DNA from 4 places in the Pseudomonas retamae genome. Region 2 is predicted to be linked to each of the others. Evidence: riboswitches for the same ligand, from Rfam matches in the RefSeq annotation. Region 2 holds a riboswitch; each other region holds the start of a gene.
The links. Region 2 has a riboswitch for cobalamin ahead of cobO (cob(I)yrinic acid a,c-diamide adenosyltransferase). Riboswitches for the same ligand answer to the same signal wherever they lie in the genome.
Positions count from the first base shown of each region.

Region 1 (5,176 bases), on a different contig from region 2:
TAGCCGCTGCGCCCGGATCGATCCCGGAGCGAAGGAACCCGAGCCTGCGAGGGCCGTACGTAGGAGCAAGCCTTTTTGGGTACTTTTTCGGCGTCTGGAAAAAGTGCCTCGCCGTAAGGGCGAAACCGCCAGCCGCAGCACCCGCAGCAACGGATATGCACCCAATCAAAAAAAGGCCTGCCCCCCAAAGCTACGAGTGAAACCGCAAAATCCGCTCACCATCAAACGGATCAGTCAAATACCGCGCCCGAACCCCAAACGTCTCCAGCAAGCGCTGCGGCGTCAGCACCTCCAGCGGCTTGCCCAGCGCCACTAACTCCCCACGCTCAAGCACCGCCAGTCGATCGCACTTGAGCGCCTGATTCAGATCATGCAGAGCAATCAACGTAGTCACCGGCAACGCTTTCACGACGCTGAGAATCGTCAGCTGATGCTGAATGTCCAAATGGTTGGCCGGCTCATCGAGCAACAGAATCTGCGGACGCTGCGCCAGGGCACGAGCAATGTGCACCCGTTGCCGCTCACCCCCCGACAGACTGCGCCAGATGCGCTGACGCAAATGCACCGCATCGACATCAACCAGCGCCTGCTCAACGATGGCAGTGTCGGCAGCCGACCACGGTTGCAGCGCCGACAACCAAGGCGTACGCCCCAGCGCCACCGCATCGAACACACGAATGCCGTCATCGGTGTCAGCCTGTTGCTCGACCACCGCGAGTGTCTGCGCAACGCTGCGGCGCGCCATTTTGCGCAGACGCTGACCTTCTAGCAGTACCTCGCCAGCGCTCGGGTCGCGCAGACCGGCCAACAGCTTCAACAGGGTCGATTTGCCCGCGCCATTCGGTCCGACAATGCCCAGCGTTTCGCCGCGTTGCACCTCAAGGCTCACAGCTCGCAGCAACTCAGCGCCACGCACCTTGAAACTCAGTTGCGAACAACTCAATACCGCTGTCATCGCGCCGATCTCCGGCCCACCAGAATCAGCGCAAACACCGGCGCGCCGACCAGCGCGGTGATCACTCCGACCGGAATCACCTGACCCTTGATCAGGGTCCGCGACAGCACATCGGCAGCGATCAGAAACACCGCGCCGCCCAAGGCACTCGCTGGCAGCAATCGAGCATGACCAGTGCCAAGCAACAACCGCGCTGCATGGGGAATCACCAGGCCGACAAAACCGATCGAACCGACAATCGATACCATCACGGCTGTTACCAGCGCCGCACAGCCGATCAGCAGAATCTGCACGCGGCGCACCGGTATGCCGAGCGACGCCGCCGAATCCGCACCAAAGGTAAATGCATCCAGCGCGCGCCGATGCCACAGGCACACGACCAGCCCGAGCAAGGCTACCGGCACCGCCAGCCACACCGACGGCCAGCGCACCCCGCCGAGGTTGCCGAGCAGCCAGAACATGATCCCGCGAGCCTGCTCGGAACTCGCCGAGCGGGTAATCAAAAACGCTGTGAGTGCATTGAACAATTGCGAACCGGCAATCCCGGCCAGAATGATCTGTCCGGTGCCACTGGCCGAACCGCTGACCCGCGCCAGCAGAATGACCAGTACGAACGCCGTCACCGCACCGGCAAACGCGCCGGCCGACAGCGACACCAATCCCGCACCAACCCCCAGCAACGCGACCATCACCGCGCCAGTCGACGCCCCGGCAGAGATGCCCAGCAGATAAGGATCGGCCAACGGATTGCGCAGCAGCGACTGCAAGATCACCCCGCAGGTCGCCAGTCCGGCGCCGCAGGCAGCAGCGACCAAAGCACGGGTCAGGCGGTAATTCCAGACAATGCCTTCATCGATCGGGTCGAGCACATAACCGGCGCCCCACAGCTTGTTGGCCAGCACCTGCAGCACCACGCTCGGCTCGATCGACGTCTCACCGATCGCCACGCCGCCGATCAGCGCAAGCGCAAGCGTCAGCACAACCAGCAGCGTACGGATCAGGCGTCTGCTCATGGCGCCAGGTCGTAGGCATTGATGGCGGCGGCCAGTTGTGCGAGGCCGTCGAAGGTGCGCAGGCTGGCCTGCATGGCCATGGCGTCGAGGATGATGATGCGGTTGTGTTTCACCGCGTCCATGTTGCGCGTCACCGGGTCGCTGCGCAGGAACGCGAGTTTCTTCTGATAGTCGTCAGCCGGGAAACGCCGGCGATCCATGCGCGCGATCACCAGAAAAGTCGGGTTGGCCTTGGCGATGGTTTCCCAGCCAACGGTTGGCCATTCTTCATCCGACTCGACCACATTGCGCACGCCCAGCGTGCTCAGCATGAAATCCGGAACGCCTTTGTGCCCGGCCACAAACGGCTCGATGTCCATCTCGGCGCTGGAAAACCAGACCACTGCGCTGACGTCTTTGCGCTGCTGGGTTTTCGCCGTGGCGATCGATTGCGCTAGGCTGGCCTTGAGCTGTTCGTTGAGCCGTTCGCCACGCGCTTGCACGTCGAAAATCTGCGCCAGCTGGCTCACGCTCTTGTAAATGCTGTCGATGCGAAACGGCGCCAGCCGCGTTCCATCGGAGCCGACGAGGTTGTCCTTGGCTTCGCAATCGGAGGGCAGCAGGTAGGTCGGAATCTTCAATTCATGAAACTGCTCGCGGGTGCCGACCGCGCCTTGCGGGCCGACCATCCATTCCAGCTCTACAGCGACCAGTTCCGGGCGCTTGCCGATCACCGCTTCGAAACTCGGCTCGTTATCGGCGAGGCGCTCGATCGTGTCGTTCTGCGCCTTGTATTGGGCCAGCACGTCGTTGAACCACAGCGAGGTGCCAACGACTTTGTGGCCCAGCCCCAGGGCATAGAGCATTTCCGTACCGGCCTGGCCGATAGTGACTGTGCGGGTGGGGGCGTGCTGGAAGGTCAGGCTGCTGCCGCAATTCTCGATCGTCAGCGGATAAACGGTGGGTGCCGCTTGCGCAAAGGTGCAAAAGCTCAGACCGGTGATCAAGGTGGCAATGCGGGGCAGAAGCATGGGTCTGTCTCCAATGGAACCGTACGGGGAGGGCGGGTACGGTTTGGAAACACACCATCAAGCGCCATCAGGAAATAGCGCAAGGCCGTTCATCACGTAAAAACGCGCACGGCACGATGTCCTTCCCGGACACCCCGCCGGTTAGTAGTCATTGTGCCGGCAGGTCTCCTGACTGATGCGTCATCGCCTGGCTCCGGCCTTCCCAGGGTTACCCAGTGGCAGTCGTGGAGCAGGCTCGGCACCTACAGTTGCGGGGGCAGTTCCGATCGATGCTGAGCAAGCACCTCGGATTCCCTATTAATCCCATGCGGAAACCGGCGGCGGCATGGTAGACGATTTGGGCGGTTGAGGGGGAGATGAATCTGTTGGCGAGTCGGGATCAAGCCAGCCATCAATGCAGATCAAAAGTCCCTGACCCTAGCCCTCCCGAAACGTCGGACCGCCCGTAGGGAGAGGGGACTGACCGCGGTGTTTGGGCGACATATGGCCACACCGAGTACCGAGCTGAACACAAATTCAGAAGCTAACAAAGATCGGCTCCCTCTCCAGGGGGAGAGGGCTGGGGTGAGGGGCCGGGTCACTACAAGTCCAAAGCCGGCCGCATGCTTCTTACCACCAGCCTCCAGATCCTGAAAAATCCCAAAGTCACAACCCGGATTTGCAATCCAGGAACCCCCGCAGCTAATATACGATCCATATACATTTCGTATCGGGTCGCACCCATGGGCATCGTAAAAATTTCCGAAGACATGCACGAAAACCTGCGCATCTCCAGCAACGCACTCAGCCGCTCGATCAACGCGCAGGCCGAGCACTGGATGCGCATCGGCATGCTCGCCGAGCTGCACCCCAACCTCGACCACAGCGCCATCTGCCGCCTGCTGATCCGCGCCGAACAGACTGGCGGGCTCGACCTGCACCAACTGACACAGGAAGTCGCCCTCGCATGAGAAACCAGATCAAGCTCAACACCCCGGCCGAGATCGAGAAATCCCGCGCTGCCGGCAAACTGGCCGCCGAAGTGCTGGCAATGCTGGTGCCCCACGTCAAGGCGGGGGTGACCACCGATGAACTGGATCGGCTGTGCAACGACTACATCGTCAACGTACAGAAAGCCGTCCCGGCCAACGTCGGTTATCACGGTTTCCCGAAAACCGTCTGCGCCTCGGTCAACGACGTGGTCTGCCACGGCATTCCCTCAGCTACGCCGCTGAAGGATGGCGACATCCTCAACCTCGACATCGCCGTGATCAAGGACGGCTGGTTCGGCGACACTAGCCGCATGTATGTGGTGGGTGAGGCCACGCCGGAAGCGCAACATCTGATCAAGACCACCTATGACGCCATGTGCGCGGGTATTCGTGCGGTCAAGCCGGGCGCCACGCTGGGCGATATCGGCCACGCCATTCAAAGCCTCGCCGAGAAAGAAGGCTTCAGTGTGGTGCGCGAGTATTGCGGCCATGGCATCGGCAAGATCTACCACGATGAACCGCAGATTCTGCATTACGGCTTTCCCAATCAAGGGATGAAGCTCAAGGCGGGAATGATTTTCACCGTCGAACCGATGCTCAACGCCGGCAAACGCCATGTGAAGAACATGCCCGATGGCTGGACGGTGTTGACCAAGGATGGCTCGCTGTCGGCACAGTGGGAGCACATGGTCGCGGTGACGGAGACGGGGTTTGAAGTGCTGACCGCGTGGCCGGATCAGATCGAAGGGTATGCGGCTATCGGTTGATACTGCGCTTGGCGGTCAGAAACCCTGACATTCAACGCATAAAAAACGCCGCTTGAACAAGCGGCGTTTTTTGGGGCCGTTACTTCAGATCGAACCGATCCAGGTTCATGACCTTCGTCCAGGCTTTGACGAAGTCATTGACGAACTGCTCCTGCGCATCCGCACTGGCATACACTTCGGCCAGCGCGCGCAACTGCGCATTGGAACCGAACACCAGATCCACCCGGGTTGCCGTCCATTTCGGCGCGCCAGTCTTGCGGTCCCGTCCCTCGAATTCATCAGCATCGCGCGTTGTTGGTTGCCACTCCAAGCCCATGTCCAGCAGGTTCGTGAAGAAGTCATTGCTCAGCGCTTCCGGTTTATCGGTGAAGACACCATGGCGGGTCTGCCCGACGTTGGTGTTCAACACCCGCAGGCCGCCAAGCAGCACGGTCATTTCCGGGGCGGTGAGGGTCAGCAG
Region 1 covers NZ_JBIEIL010000007.1:123,617-128,792, forward strand. The annotation lists gene ACGSLL_RS15540 (ABC transporter ATP-binding protein) at 191-955, opposite strand; gene ACGSLL_RS15545 (FecCD family ABC transporter permease) at 952-1,968, opposite strand; gene ACGSLL_RS15550 (ABC transporter substrate-binding protein) at 1,965-2,978, opposite strand; cobalamin riboswitch at 3,120-3,312, opposite strand; gene ACGSLL_RS15555 (ParD-like family protein) at 3,701-3,928, shown strand; gene map (type I methionyl aminopeptidase) at 3,925-4,716, shown strand; gene katG (catalase/peroxidase HPI) at 4,796-5,176, opposite strand, start outside.
Region 1: linked by a shared signal. The riboswitch ahead of ACGSLL_RS15550 (ABC transporter substrate-binding protein) and the one ahead of cobO (cob(I)yrinic acid a,c-diamide adenosyltransferase) in region 2 are both predicted to bind cobalamin.

Region 2 (5,176 bases):
GTCTGGCGGCTGACCAGATAGCCGACGCGAGTGCGCGCCTCAGCCAGATCATCAGCGCGTAATGCCGCTGCCACCGGCGCGACATGTTCGCCGAGGCTACGCATGCCGAGGGCGCAATACAGCGCGAGAATTTCGACAACCCAGCCGACATAAGGCGCCCAGGAAAACGCCGTGGCGAGTAGCGTCAGCGGCAGCACCGCGATCACCCATGCGGTCACGCCATGGCTGCGCCAGCCGCGACCACCGGCGTTGAAACGTTGCTCGATGCGCCCGGCAAAATTGCCGAAGGCCACCAGCGGATGCCAGCGTTTCGGTTCACCGAGCAGCGCATCCAGCGCCACCGCGGCGACACTCAACAACGCCACACTCATTGACTCACTCCCCAATAATTTTCGTACAGCAATTCATTCAGCGGACGCGCCTGCGCCCAGCCTTCGAGCACCAGCATCGGCGCCGGGTAGAACTCTTTGACCGGGCCCAGACACAGCACTGCCAACGGCTTGGCACCCGGCGGCAGGTGCAGCAGATCGGCCAGCGCCTGCGGCTCGAACAGTGACACCCAGCCCATGCCCAATCCTTCGGCACGGGCTGCCAGCCACAGATTCTGAATCGCGCAGGACAGCGAAGCCATGTCCATTTCCGGCAGCGTGCGCCGGCCGAAAATGTGCTTTTCGCGATCGTCCATCAGTGCCGCGACCAGCACTTCGGCACAGTCGTTGATGCCCTCGACCTTGAGCTTCATGAACTCGTCGCTGCGCTCGCCGAGGGCTTCGGCGGTGCGCACGCGTTCGGCTTCCACCAGTTGCTGGATCTGCCCGCGCAGGGTTCGGTCGCTGATGCGGATGAAGCGCCAGGGCTGCATCAGGCCGACGCTCGGCGCCTGATGGGCGGCTTCCAATAAGCGGCGCAGCAGCTCGGGCTCCACCGTGCCGCCGCTGAAGTGGCGCATGTCGCGGCGTTCGGCGATGGCTTTGTAAACCGCTTGGCGCTCGGCTTCGGAGAATGCGTTGTCGGTCATGGCCCTTTCGCGAGCAGGCTCGCTCCCACAGGGGATCCGGTTTCGTCAGACATGGCTGCACTCACTGTGGGAGCGAGCCTGCTCGCGAAGGCGGTCTCAGGTACAGGTACAAACAGCGCGGCAATCGCAGTCGGGTTCGACGGAAAATAAAAGTGCACATAAGACGCCGTCATCCGCCCTTGCCGATAAACCGCCTCGGCACCGCGCCCACCATTCGGGCTCAGCCCACGGGCAATCGGCGTCAGCTCGGTTGTCGTCAGGGAGTGATGATACGTGTGGCCGCGCAACGACCCTTCCGGCAGATCGACCGCCTGCAATGCCAACGCTGCCAGACGCTTTTGCATTACCGCGTCGCCCTGCAACAACCCGACCAGTTCAGCGCGGGTGCCTTCGACATCGGTCAGCGAATCGAGCAGATACAGCATGCCACCGCACTCGGCCAGCAACGGCTTGCCTGCCGCATGGTGCGCGCGGATCGCCTCGATCATTGCTGTGTTCTGTGCCAGCGCAACGTGATGCAGCTCGGGGTAACCGCCCGGCAGGTACAGACTGTCCGCCTCGGGCAATTGCGTGTCGCGGATCGGCGAGAAGAAGCTCAACTCGGCGCCCATCGCCCGCAGCAGATCGAGGCTTGCGCCATAGGTGAAAGCGAACGCTTCGTCGCGGGCAACGGCGATCCGCACGCCGTGCAACAACGGCTCGGCAGCAATCACATCCGGCGCGGCGAACTCGACGGCTGGCGGCAAGGCGACTTCGCAACTGCTGGCCAGGGCATCGGCGGCGGCGTCGAGACGCAAGTCCAGATCATTCAGTTCGCTGGCCTGCACCAGGCCGAGATGGCGGCTCGGCAGCTCGATGCCGGTCTCGCGCGACAATGCGCCGTACCAGCGCAGGCCTTCGGTGAGGCTGCCTTCGAGCAATTGCGCATGACGCAAGGTGCCTACACGGTTGGCCAGTACACCGGCAAACGGCAGGTCCGGCTGATATTTCGCCAGGCCCAGCGCCAACGCACCGAACGTCTGCGCCATGGCGGTGCCGTCAATCACGCCGAGCACTGGCACGCCAAAATGCCGCGCCAGGTCAGCGCTCGACGGCGTGCCGTCAAACAGGCCCATTACCCCTTCGATCAGAATCAGATCCGCGTCGCCGGCGGCTTCCCACAACAGGCGACGGCTTTCCTGCTCGCCGACCATCCACATGTCCAGTTGATAGACCGGCGCACCGCTGGCGCGCTCAAGGATCATCGGGTCGAGAAAGTCCGGGCCGCATTTGAACACGCGGACCTTGCGTCCCTGATTGCGATGCAAACGGGCGAGCGCGGCGGTGACGGTGGTCTTGCCCTGGCCGGAGGCCGGCGCGGCGATCAGGACCGCCGGGCAGTGACGGGGCTGATTCAAAGTTCGACGCCTTTCTGCGCTTTGATCCCGGCCTGGAAGGCGTGCTTGAGCATGCCCATTTCCGTGACCGTGTCGCCCATCTCGATCATTTCCGGCTTGGCACCGCGCCCGGTCACGACGACATGCTGCATCGGCGGTCGCGCCTGCAAATCGCTGAGCACCTGATCGAGATCCAGATAACCGTGCTTGAGGGCGATGTTCAATTCATCGAGCACCACCAGACCGATCGACGGATCGCGCAGCAGCTCACGAGACACTTCCCACGCCGCCGTGGCGGCGGCGATGTCGCGCTGGCGGTCCTGGGTTTCCCAGGTGAAACCTTCGCCCATCACATGGAAGCGCACTTGCTCGGGGAAGCGGCGGAAGAACAGCTCCTCGCCGGTGCTGTTGCGGCCCTTGATGAACTGCACCACACCGCACTGCATGCCGTGGCCCATGGCGCGGGCGAGCATGCCGAAGGCCGAGCTGCTTTTGCCTTTGCCGTTGCCGGTCAGCACCAGCACCAGGCCGCACTCGTCGGGCGAATTGGCGATGCGTTCATCGATCACGGCTTTTTTGCGCTGCATGCGCGCCAGATGGCGTTCGTCGCGCTCGGGGGAATCGGTCATGGGGAGCTCTCCGTTGAGACGGGTAAACGGCGGGCAGGCACAAGAATAGACGGCAAAAAGCCTGGCATCGCCCACCGTGATGCCGCTGGATGGATCAGGCCGGTCTCCGGGCTCATGAGCGGCGTTGGCCAGACTGCGCGCCTTCCCGCTGTTGAGCAGTGGCATTGAACGCAGTGTTCACTCATTTACCGTTGCGGGGGCAGCGCCGGGATCGTCGTGGCTTCGCGTGAAGACCACCCTCACCGGCTTCCCTGTTTCACTCTGTCGACGCAGGTCACAGAGCACCTGAAACAAGCGGCGAAGGTTAGAGGGTTGGGGGTGGAGCGTCAATTAAAGAGGCGGCCATCGGGCGAGAAACTGCCACCGATCAATTATCTGCCGGCAATCTTGTGCCAGACTGTGACAAGTGATATCAAAGAGCCATGCTTTTCTTGAAAAAGCACACCACAACAATAAGGACGATGACGATGCAAGGCATGATCATCAGCAACCCGCGCCTGGAATTCCTGCGCCCGGTGCTTGAACGCTGGTTTGACTGTATCGACCGCTACAACACCGTGCGCGGCGACGGCGACACGCCGTACTGGCATGACGAGAAAGCCAACCTCGGCCTGCTCTCGGCCGCTGCCTGGATGGCCGAACTGGTGACCTTGAACGACACCGTCACCCGTAAACAGAACGAAGACGGCGAGCGCAATGCCCGCGCCGATCTGTTTATCGCCGGCAGCGAAGACCGCGCCTTCATTCAGGCCACCCAGCGCTGGCCACGGGTGAACAACCTCAACCTGACCCTGGCTCTTGCCGACATCACTCAGGACGCCAAGCGCATCAGTTACGCCAGCGATCTCAAGCTCGGCTGCCTGTTCGTCGCCCCGCAAAAAGCCCAGCACAGTGCCAGCCCCGAGGAATTGCAGGACATGGTCGACGACCTGCAAAAGGAACACACCTGCGCCGTGGCCTGGTATTTCCCCTACGCCTACCGCAAGTTGCACAGCGAAGCGGGCCACTATAACCCGGGCATTGCCGTGCTGTTCAAGGAAGCCCGCGGCTGAGCAGTTGAACCATCGGGCTTGCGCCCTCCTCTATGGTTAGGAATGCATTCATAGGGAAGATCAGCAATGCGCAAGCCCCACCTCGTTTTCGTCATCGCCCTTGCCGGCGGGCTCAGCGCCTGCGGCGAAACCTCCAGCCTGCAAGTCTCCGACGGCACTGGCCCGTCGCCGAAACTGCCGGAACCGAACAAGACCCTGATCCCGACGGTGAACATCGCCCCGGCGATCGGCTGGCCCGAGGGGGCAAAACCGACGGCAGCGGCCGGTACTCAGGTCGCAGCATTTGCCGAAGGCCTCGATCATCCGCGCTGGCTGTATGTGCTGCCCAACGGTGATGTGCTGGTAGCCGAAACCAATGCGCCACCGAAACCGGATGACAGCAAGGGCATCCGTGGCTGGGTGATGAAAAAGGTCATGGGCAAGGCCGGCGCCGGGGTACCGAGCCCGAATCGCATCACCCTGCTGCGCGATGCCGACAAGGACGGTGTGGCCGAGACTCGCACGGTATTTCTGCAAAACCTCAACTCGCCGTTCGGCATGACCCTGGTCGGCAACGATCTGTACGTGGCCGATACTGATCGCCTGTTGCGCTTTAACTACGAGCCCGGCGCGACTGAAATCAAGACCCAGCCGATCAAGGTCGTCGACCTGCCGGGCGGCACGCTGAATCATCACTGGACCAAGAACGTGATCGCCAGCAAGGACGGCAGCAAGCTTTACGTCACCGTCGGTTCGAACAGCAACGTCGGCGAAAACGGCCTGGATCAGGAAGAGGGTCGCGCGGCGATCTGGGAAGTCGATCGGGCGACCGGCAATCACCGGATCTTCGCCTCGGGCATCCGCAACCCCAACGGCCTCGCGTGGGAGCCCACCAGTGGCGCGCTGTGGACGGCGGTCAACGAGCGCGACGAGATCGGCAGCGATCTGGTGCCGGACTACATCACCTCGGTCAAGGACGGCGGCTTCTATGGCTGGCCATTCAGCTATTACGGCCAGCACGTCGATGTACGGGTCAAGCCGCAGAACCTCGATCTGGTGGCCAAGGCCATCGTCCCGGATTACGCGGTCGGCCCGCACACCGCCTCACTGGGCTTGACCTTC
Region 2 covers NZ_JBIEIL010000011.1:122,589-127,764, forward strand. The annotation lists gene cbiB (adenosylcobinamide-phosphate synthase CbiB) at 1-371, opposite strand, end outside; gene bluB (5,6-dimethylbenzimidazole synthase) at 368-1,018, opposite strand; gene ACGSLL_RS21190 (cobyrinate a,c-diamide synthase) at 1,015-2,415, opposite strand; gene cobO (cob(I)yrinic acid a,c-diamide adenosyltransferase) at 2,412-3,023, opposite strand; cobalamin riboswitch at 3,104-3,327, opposite strand; gene ACGSLL_RS21200 (hypothetical protein) at 3,491-4,075, shown strand; gene ACGSLL_RS21205 (PQQ-dependent sugar dehydrogenase) at 4,142-5,176, shown strand, end outside.

Region 3 (5,176 bases), on a different contig from region 2:
TTGCAATTCGGTGGCGGTTGCCAAGGCTGCGGCCAGGCAGACGTAACCCTGAAGGAAGGCATCGAGCGCACCTTGCTCGAGCGCATCCCTGAGCTCAAGGGCGTGCGCGACGTAACCGACCACACGCAGAAAGAAAACGCCTACTACTAAGGCGTTCGCTGCGAACAGAAAAAACGGCGCCCCGTGAGCGCCGTTTTTTTATGCCCCCGCTTCACCCAAGGTGGGAGCGAGCCTGCTCGCGAAGAGGCCATCAAGGGCGATAAAGATGCGCATGCCCCGCCCGATACAACGACGACTCACTGAACACCTCACTCCCCAGCACCCGCCCGACCAGAATCAGCGCCGTACGCCGAAAGCCTTTCGCTGCAACCTTTTCGGCAATGTCCGCCAGCGTGCCCACCACCCAGTCCTGATCGGGCCACGTTGCCCGATGAATCACCGCAATCGGGCAATCCGCACCGTAATGCGGCAACAATTGCAGAATGATCTTTTCCAGATGATTGACCCCCAGGTGAATCGCCATGGTTGCGCCATGCTGGGCCAGATTGCCCAGTTCTTCGCCGGCCGGCATCGCGGTTTTATCGGCATAACGGGTCAGAATTACGCTTTGGGATACGTCCGGCAAAGTCAGTTCGGCACCGAGCAACGCGGCACAGGCTGCGGTGGCGGTAACTCCCGGAATGATTTCGAACGGAATATTCAGCTCTCGCAAACAGCGGATCTGCTCACCGATAGCGCCATACAGGCTCGGATCGCCGGAATGTACCCGGGCGACGTCCTGGCCGTTGGCATGCGCGGTGTTGATCAGCTCGATGATCTGCTCAAGGTGCAACTCGGCACTGTTGACCACGGTTTGCGCCTGATGCCCTTCGAGCACCGCTGCAGGCACCAGCGAGCCTGCGTAAATGATCACCGGACATTGGCGGATCAAGCGTTGGCCTTTGACGGTGATCAATTCCGGGTCGCCGGGGCCGGCGCCGATGAAATAAACGGTCATCGTTGAATCCTTGAAGAAGAAGCGCAACAACTCTTCAGATGAAGATTGTTCATGATGGACGGTGGGGATTATCGAGATTTACGCGGCGCCGGCCAATGCCAGAGTGGCTTGAGCGTATTTTTGTCGGCTGATCAGCAGCTTTACCGGTGCCTGCAGCAGTTGTTCGGCAAGCGCCAGCGCCGCGCTTTCCGCTACGCCATAACAACCGGTGCGTTCGTAAGCAATCTGCGACTGGTGGCTGAGCATGGATTGATAACCGGCCAGTTCGTCACTGCTGAAGTACAACAACGGCAGTGCCAGTTGCGCGGCCAACTCTTGCAGGCCCGGTTCGTCGCGCTTCAAGTCGATGCTGGCCAGGGCCTTGATCGAGCGCAGCTCAATGCCGTGCGCCTGCAAGGCCTGGTCGAGTAACGCACGCAGCGTGCTGACCGGACAGCCGCGCTGGCAGCCGAGGCCGACCACCAGCGGCGGCTCTGCGCGGTCAGCGCTCATGCGTGGTAGTGGCCGTCGCGGTTGCGGCGGAACAACCATGCGCTGATCAGGCCCAGGGCCAGCCAGAACGCCACGTTGGTCAATTGCGAAGCGATTTTGAATTGAGTTTCCAGCGCTTCGGGCGCGAGCATTGAATGCACCAGTGGTTGCGGCGCGCCGATCACATGCGGCACCGCGAGAATCGCCACGCCCAGCAACTTCATCAGCCAGTGCCGGCTGAAGGCGATCAGCGACAGGCCGACGGCGGTCGAGGCCGCGGTGGCGATCCACCACGTCTGCCGCGACGCCAGATCTGCCGCCGCAGTGCCCGGCAATTCCGGCGGCAGGCCCAGGGTCGGCGCCAGCACGAACGTGGCATAACCGGCCAGCCCCCAGAGCAAGCCTTGCGCGGCGGAGCGCGGCGCACGCAGGGTGTACAGGCCCGCCAGTATCAGGGCGAAACCGACCGCCACCACCAGATTGCCACCGGTGGTCGAGACGACACGCTGCCAGCCGTTTTCCGGCTCCCAGGCTTCGCCATCGTGGCTGTGCGCCGCGGTGCCGGCCGCGTGTTCGTGGACTTCAGTGGCCGGTTCGGATTTTTCATAGGTTTCAGCGTGAAGAATCAACGGCGAGACCCAGAAGCTTTGCAGCAGTGTGAGCAGCAGGGCGGCCAGCAGGCCGCTGAAACCTGCGGTTTGCGCGATTCGCTTGATCATGTCGGAAGGTCTCAGTGGCAAGGAAACGCAGCGCTGTGACGGGTATCGTGGGCAGCGTTGTGCACCGCTTCGATATGCGAGAAACCGGCGAAATACACCAGGCCCGCGCCGAGAATCGAGGCGAAGGCGGCGGCGATCAGGCGTTGGCTGAGGGTGGTAGTGCTGGCGATTTTGTCCGTGTTGCTGTCGGTGCTGCTGATGATCGACATGGCGCTTCCCTATGGAGTGTCAGGGGCGGTCGAACGCATGCGAACCCTGCGTGACAGACGCGCAGAAGTACGAACAGCGCCCGCCCACCGCGGGTTTGTTATGTCCAGTGACGCCGATTGCGCACTGTGTGTTGCGGGCCGGTCTCCGGGCTCACGAGGGGTTGGCGCCTGGCCGACCTGCAAGCGTCACCTTCCCATGCCGGGTTGGCACAGTGGTTTTGACGCTTCGCTCGCTTACCGTTGCGGGGGCAGCACCGGACTGACATGGCTCTGAGTAAAGCACATGATTCACCGGTTTCCCGTTTCACCCCGTGAGGGGCACCCGTAACAAGGCGTACAGGAGAGCATGTGGGTGGGCTTGAGTCAATTTCCGGGCGGTAGCGAATATCCAGGAAACCAAAGCATTGACCCATCACCAAGCCATGCGTAGCCTTGCGCCTTCGAGGTTCTTCGGCATCTGTCGAAGCTAAGAAGGGAACGCGGTCAAAGCCGCGGCTGCCCCCGCAACTGTGAACAGTGATGTTCGCTGCCACGCCACTGCCAGCTCGGTCCACGAGCCCGCGGGAAGGCGCAGCGAACGCCAGGCTCGGCGCCTGAACACTGTCAGCCAGGAGACCTGCCTCGTCACAGATTCTCACTTTCAACCGGGCGGGGTGATCCGGTGGCGAATACTTCCGGCGCGCATCCGCGTGGCTGGTTCTCGTCCCGTGTGCCCGCCGCTTGCCAAAGGGCATACCGATGAAAACACTGGCCAAACTCCCTGTCACCATCGTCACCGGTTTCCTCGGTTCGGGCAAAACCACTTTGCTGCGGCACATGCTCGACAACGCCCAGGGCCGGCGTATCGCGGTGATCGTCAATGAGTTCGGCGAGCTGGGCATCGACGGCGAAATCCTCAAGCAATGCACCATCGGCTGCACCGAAGAAGAAGCCAGCGGCCGCGTCTACGAACTGGCCAACGGCTGCCTGTGCTGCACGGTGCAGGAAGAGTTCTTCCCAGTGATGCGCGAACTGGTCGCACGACGCGGCGATCTCGATCACATCCTTATCGAAACTTCGGGCCTGGCCCTGCCCAAGCCGTTGGTGCAAGCCTTCCAGTGGCCGGAAATCCGCAGCGCCTGCACCGTTGATGCGGTGATCACGGTGGTCGACAGCCCGGCCGTGGCCGCCGGCACCTTCGCCGCATTCCCGGATCAGGTTGATGCGCAGCGTAAACTCGATCCGAACCTCGATCACGAATCGCCGCTGCACGAATTGTTCGCCGACCAACTGGCCAGCGCCGATCTGGTGATCCTCAATAAAGCCGACCAGACCAGCCCGGAAGATCTGGCGCGTGTACGTCTGGAAGTCGCCGAAGAGCTCCCACCTGCGGTAAAAATCATTGAAGCCAGCAACGGCCGTCTGCCGCTGGACGTGTTGATCGGCCTCGGCGCCGGTTCCGAAGAGCACATCGACAGCCGGCACAGTCATCATGACCATCATCACGACGGTGATGACGATCACGATGACCACGATCACGACGCCTTCGACTCGATCTCCATCGAACTGCCGCAAGCCGACGAAAGCCTGCTACTCGACGCCCTTACGCAACTGGTGGTGCAGCACGGCATCCTGCGCGTGAAGGGTTTCGCCGCGATTCCGAACAAGCCGATGCGTCTGCTGATTCAGGGCGTAGGTACGCGCTTCGACAAGCATTTCGACCGTCAGTGGGGCGCCGACGAAGCGCGTGTGACGCGTCTGGTGTTGATCGGCCAGGAATTGGACGCAACACAACTCGAAGCGCAACTGCGCGCCGCGCTCAGCGTTTAAGCCATGCACCTGCTCAGGACCCAGCCCGGCGGTTTCGTCTCGGATGACAACATTGCCGACCTTGGCCAAACCCCCGCCGAGCTGGTGATCCTGTGCAGCGGTGATTCCAGCCTGGCGCTGCTCGCCGAAGCGGCGCAGCAGTTGCCGCAAGACTACCCGAGCCTGCGTCTGGCCAACCCGATGCAGGTGCAGAATCACGCCTCGGTCGATCTGTACGTCGATGAAGTGTTGCGTCACGCCAAGGTGATTCTGATTTCGCTGCACGGCGGGATTGCCTATTGGCGCTATGGCGTCGAACGCCTTGTCGAACTGTCCGAGCGCGGCGTGCAAGTGATTCTGGTGCCGGGCGACGATCGTCCTGACCCGGAACTCAGCGACTTGAGCACCGTCAGCGCGGCGGATCGTGACCGTCTCTGGCAGTTCTTGCGTCAGGGCGGCCTGGGCAATGCGCTGGATTTCTTCCGTTGCCTGGCCAATCGCTGGTTCGCCCGCGATTACCCGTGGGCCGAGCCGCAAACCCTGCCGCGCACAGCGATTTATCATCCGGACAAAACCACCGCGACGCTCAGTGATTGGCAAGCCGAATGGCTGCCCGCGCAACCGGTCGCGGCGCTGCTGTTTTACCGCTCGCACCTGCAAGCGGCCAACACTGGGTTCATCGATGTGTTTTGCCAGCGCATGCAAGCTGCGGGGCTCAATCCTTTGCCCATCGCCGTGGCCAGTCTGAAAGAACCCGGCTGCCTGACGGTGGTCGAGGACTGGCTGGACGAAGTCGAGGCGGGGGTGATCCTCAACACCACAGGTTTTGCCCAGTCCAGCCCCGAAGCGCCGCACCTGCGACCGTTTCGCCGCAATATCCCGGTGATTCAGGCGATCTGCGCCCAGGACAACGAGCCCGGCTGGCGCGACAGCGAGCAAGGCCTTGGCCCGCGCGATCTGGCGATGCACATCGCATTGCCGGAACTTGATGG
Region 3 covers NZ_JBIEIL010000001.1:580,370-585,545, reverse strand. The annotation lists gene nfuA (Fe-S biogenesis protein NfuA) at 1-150, shown strand, start outside; gene cobM (precorrin-4 C(11)-methyltransferase) at 251-997, opposite strand; gene ACGSLL_RS02430 (cobalamin biosynthesis protein) at 1,076-1,489, opposite strand; gene ACGSLL_RS02425 (CbtA family protein) at 1,486-2,187, opposite strand; gene ACGSLL_RS02420 (CbtB domain-containing protein) at 2,199-2,396, opposite strand; cobalamin riboswitch at 2,516-2,737, opposite strand; cobalamin riboswitch at 2,823-3,034, shown strand; gene cobW (cobalamin biosynthesis protein CobW) at 3,135-4,205, shown strand; gene cobN (cobaltochelatase subunit CobN) at 4,209-5,176, shown strand, end outside.
Region 3: linked by a shared signal. The riboswitch ahead of ACGSLL_RS02420 (CbtB domain-containing protein) and the one ahead of cobO (cob(I)yrinic acid a,c-diamide adenosyltransferase) in region 2 are both predicted to bind cobalamin.

Region 4 (5,176 bases), on a different contig from region 2:
CAGCACCCGCAGCAACGGATATGCACCCAATCAAAAAAAGGCCTGCCCCCCAAAGCTACGAGTGAAACCGCAAAATCCGCTCACCATCAAACGGATCAGTCAAATACCGCGCCCGAACCCCAAACGTCTCCAGCAAGCGCTGCGGCGTCAGCACCTCCAGCGGCTTGCCCAGCGCCACTAACTCCCCACGCTCAAGCACCGCCAGTCGATCGCACTTGAGCGCCTGATTCAGATCATGCAGAGCAATCAACGTAGTCACCGGCAACGCTTTCACGACGCTGAGAATCGTCAGCTGATGCTGAATGTCCAAATGGTTGGCCGGCTCATCGAGCAACAGAATCTGCGGACGCTGCGCCAGGGCACGAGCAATGTGCACCCGTTGCCGCTCACCCCCCGACAGACTGCGCCAGATGCGCTGACGCAAATGCACCGCATCGACATCAACCAGCGCCTGCTCAACGATGGCAGTGTCGGCAGCCGACCACGGTTGCAGCGCCGACAACCAAGGCGTACGCCCCAGCGCCACCGCATCGAACACACGAATGCCGTCATCGGTGTCAGCCTGTTGCTCGACCACCGCGAGTGTCTGCGCAACGCTGCGGCGCGCCATTTTGCGCAGACGCTGACCTTCTAGCAGTACCTCGCCAGCGCTCGGGTCGCGCAGACCGGCCAACAGCTTCAACAGGGTCGATTTGCCCGCGCCATTCGGTCCGACAATGCCCAGCGTTTCGCCGCGTTGCACCTCAAGGCTCACAGCTCGCAGCAACTCAGCGCCACGCACCTTGAAACTCAGTTGCGAACAACTCAATACCGCTGTCATCGCGCCGATCTCCGGCCCACCAGAATCAGCGCAAACACCGGCGCGCCGACCAGCGCGGTGATCACTCCGACCGGAATCACCTGACCCTTGATCAGGGTCCGCGACAGCACATCGGCAGCGATCAGAAACACCGCGCCGCCCAAGGCACTCGCTGGCAGCAATCGAGCATGACCAGTGCCAAGCAACAACCGCGCTGCATGGGGAATCACCAGGCCGACAAAACCGATCGAACCGACAATCGATACCATCACGGCTGTTACCAGCGCCGCACAGCCGATCAGCAGAATCTGCACGCGGCGCACCGGTATGCCGAGCGACGCCGCCGAATCCGCACCAAAGGTAAATGCATCCAGCGCGCGCCGATGCCACAGGCACACGACCAGCCCGAGCAAGGCTACCGGCACCGCCAGCCACACCGACGGCCAGCGCACCCCGCCGAGGTTGCCGAGCAGCCAGAACATGATCCCGCGAGCCTGCTCGGAACTCGCCGAGCGGGTAATCAAAAACGCTGTGAGTGCATTGAACAATTGCGAACCGGCAATCCCGGCCAGAATGATCTGTCCGGTGCCACTGGCCGAACCGCTGACCCGCGCCAGCAGAATGACCAGTACGAACGCCGTCACCGCACCGGCAAACGCGCCGGCCGACAGCGACACCAATCCCGCACCAACCCCCAGCAACGCGACCATCACCGCGCCAGTCGACGCCCCGGCAGAGATGCCCAGCAGATAAGGATCGGCCAACGGATTGCGCAGCAGCGACTGCAAGATCACCCCGCAGGTCGCCAGTCCGGCGCCGCAGGCAGCAGCGACCAAAGCACGGGTCAGGCGGTAATTCCAGACAATGCCTTCATCGATCGGGTCGAGCACATAACCGGCGCCCCACAGCTTGTTGGCCAGCACCTGCAGCACCACGCTCGGCTCGATCGACGTCTCACCGATCGCCACGCCGCCGATCAGCGCAAGCGCAAGCGTCAGCACAACCAGCAGCGTACGGATCAGGCGTCTGCTCATGGCGCCAGGTCGTAGGCATTGATGGCGGCGGCCAGTTGTGCGAGGCCGTCGAAGGTGCGCAGGCTGGCCTGCATGGCCATGGCGTCGAGGATGATGATGCGGTTGTGTTTCACCGCGTCCATGTTGCGCGTCACCGGGTCGCTGCGCAGGAACGCGAGTTTCTTCTGATAGTCGTCAGCCGGGAAACGCCGGCGATCCATGCGCGCGATCACCAGAAAAGTCGGGTTGGCCTTGGCGATGGTTTCCCAGCCAACGGTTGGCCATTCTTCATCCGACTCGACCACATTGCGCACGCCCAGCGTGCTCAGCATGAAATCCGGAACGCCTTTGTGCCCGGCCACAAACGGCTCGATGTCCATCTCGGCGCTGGAAAACCAGACCACTGCGCTGACGTCTTTGCGCTGCTGGGTTTTCGCCGTGGCGATCGATTGCGCTAGGCTGGCCTTGAGCTGTTCGTTGAGCCGTTCGCCACGCGCTTGCACGTCGAAAATCTGCGCCAGCTGGCTCACGCTCTTGTAAATGCTGTCGATGCGAAACGGCGCCAGCCGCGTTCCATCGGAGCCGACGAGGTTGTCCTTGGCTTCGCAATCGGAGGGCAGCAGGTAGGTCGGAATCTTCAATTCATGAAACTGCTCGCGGGTGCCGACCGCGCCTTGCGGGCCGACCATCCATTCCAGCTCTACAGCGACCAGTTCCGGGCGCTTGCCGATCACCGCTTCGAAACTCGGCTCGTTATCGGCGAGGCGCTCGATCGTGTCGTTCTGCGCCTTGTATTGGGCCAGCACGTCGTTGAACCACAGCGAGGTGCCAACGACTTTGTGGCCCAGCCCCAGGGCATAGAGCATTTCCGTACCGGCCTGGCCGATAGTGACTGTGCGGGTGGGGGCGTGCTGGAAGGTCAGGCTGCTGCCGCAATTCTCGATCGTCAGCGGATAAACGGTGGGTGCCGCTTGCGCAAAGGTGCAAAAGCTCAGACCGGTGATCAAGGTGGCAATGCGGGGCAGAAGCATGGGTCTGTCTCCAATGGAACCGTACGGGGAGGGCGGGTACGGTTTGGAAACACACCATCAAGCGCCATCAGGAAATAGCGCAAGGCCGTTCATCACGTAAAAACGCGCACGGCACGATGTCCTTCCCGGACACCCCGCCGGTTAGTAGTCATTGTGCCGGCAGGTCTCCTGACTGATGCGTCATCGCCTGGCTCCGGCCTTCCCAGGGTTACCCAGTGGCAGTCGTGGAGCAGGCTCGGCACCTACAGTTGCGGGGGCAGTTCCGATCGATGCTGAGCAAGCACCTCGGATTCCCTATTAATCCCATGCGGAAACCGGCGGCGGCATGGTAGACGATTTGGGCGGTTGAGGGGGAGATGAATCTGTTGGCGAGTCGGGATCAAGCCAGCCATCAATGCAGATCAAAAGTCCCTGACCCTAGCCCTCCCGAAACGTCGGACCGCCCGTAGGGAGAGGGGACTGACCGCGGTGTTTGGGCGACATATGGCCACACCGAGTACCGAGCTGAACACAAATTCAGAAGCTAACAAAGATCGGCTCCCTCTCCAGGGGGAGAGGGCTGGGGTGAGGGGCCGGGTCACTACAAGTCCAAAGCCGGCCGCATGCTTCTTACCACCAGCCTCCAGATCCTGAAAAATCCCAAAGTCACAACCCGGATTTGCAATCCAGGAACCCCCGCAGCTAATATACGATCCATATACATTTCGTATCGGGTCGCACCCATGGGCATCGTAAAAATTTCCGAAGACATGCACGAAAACCTGCGCATCTCCAGCAACGCACTCAGCCGCTCGATCAACGCGCAGGCCGAGCACTGGATGCGCATCGGCATGCTCGCCGAGCTGCACCCCAACCTCGACCACAGCGCCATCTGCCGCCTGCTGATCCGCGCCGAACAGACTGGCGGGCTCGACCTGCACCAACTGACACAGGAAGTCGCCCTCGCATGAGAAACCAGATCAAGCTCAACACCCCGGCCGAGATCGAGAAATCCCGCGCTGCCGGCAAACTGGCCGCCGAAGTGCTGGCAATGCTGGTGCCCCACGTCAAGGCGGGGGTGACCACCGATGAACTGGATCGGCTGTGCAACGACTACATCGTCAACGTACAGAAAGCCGTCCCGGCCAACGTCGGTTATCACGGTTTCCCGAAAACCGTCTGCGCCTCGGTCAACGACGTGGTCTGCCACGGCATTCCCTCAGCTACGCCGCTGAAGGATGGCGACATCCTCAACCTCGACATCGCCGTGATCAAGGACGGCTGGTTCGGCGACACTAGCCGCATGTATGTGGTGGGTGAGGCCACGCCGGAAGCGCAACATCTGATCAAGACCACCTATGACGCCATGTGCGCGGGTATTCGTGCGGTCAAGCCGGGCGCCACGCTGGGCGATATCGGCCACGCCATTCAAAGCCTCGCCGAGAAAGAAGGCTTCAGTGTGGTGCGCGAGTATTGCGGCCATGGCATCGGCAAGATCTACCACGATGAACCGCAGATTCTGCATTACGGCTTTCCCAATCAAGGGATGAAGCTCAAGGCGGGAATGATTTTCACCGTCGAACCGATGCTCAACGCCGGCAAACGCCATGTGAAGAACATGCCCGATGGCTGGACGGTGTTGACCAAGGATGGCTCGCTGTCGGCACAGTGGGAGCACATGGTCGCGGTGACGGAGACGGGGTTTGAAGTGCTGACCGCGTGGCCGGATCAGATCGAAGGGTATGCGGCTATCGGTTGATACTGCGCTTGGCGGTCAGAAACCCTGACATTCAACGCATAAAAAACGCCGCTTGAACAAGCGGCGTTTTTTGGGGCCGTTACTTCAGATCGAACCGATCCAGGTTCATGACCTTCGTCCAGGCTTTGACGAAGTCATTGACGAACTGCTCCTGCGCATCCGCACTGGCATACACTTCGGCCAGCGCGCGCAACTGCGCATTGGAACCGAACACCAGATCCACCCGGGTTGCCGTCCATTTCGGCGCGCCAGTCTTGCGGTCCCGTCCCTCGAATTCATCAGCATCGCGCGTTGTTGGTTGCCACTCCAAGCCCATGTCCAGCAGGTTCGTGAAGAAGTCATTGCTCAGCGCTTCCGGTTTATCGGTGAAGACACCATGGCGGGTCTGCCCGACGTTGGTGTTCAACACCCGCAGGCCGCCAAGCAGCACGGTCATTTCCGGGGCGGTGAGGGTCAGCAGTTGCGCCTTGTCGATCAACAGGGTTTCAGCCGCGACGGTGTATTTGCCCTTGCTGTAATTGCGGAAACCGTCGGCAATCGGTTCAAGGAAGCCGAACGACTCGACATCGGTCTGTTCCTGCGAGGCATCCACGCG
Region 4 covers NZ_JBIEIL010000016.1:61,636-66,811, reverse strand. The annotation lists gene ACGSLL_RS25350 (ABC transporter ATP-binding protein) at 56-820, opposite strand; gene ACGSLL_RS25345 (FecCD family ABC transporter permease) at 817-1,833, opposite strand; gene ACGSLL_RS25340 (ABC transporter substrate-binding protein) at 1,830-2,843, opposite strand; cobalamin riboswitch at 2,985-3,177, opposite strand; gene ACGSLL_RS25335 (ParD-like family protein) at 3,566-3,793, shown strand; gene map (type I methionyl aminopeptidase) at 3,790-4,581, shown strand; gene katG (catalase/peroxidase HPI) at 4,661-5,176, opposite strand, start outside.
Region 4: linked by a shared signal. The riboswitch ahead of ACGSLL_RS25340 (ABC transporter substrate-binding protein) and the one ahead of cobO (cob(I)yrinic acid a,c-diamide adenosyltransferase) in region 2 are both predicted to bind cobalamin.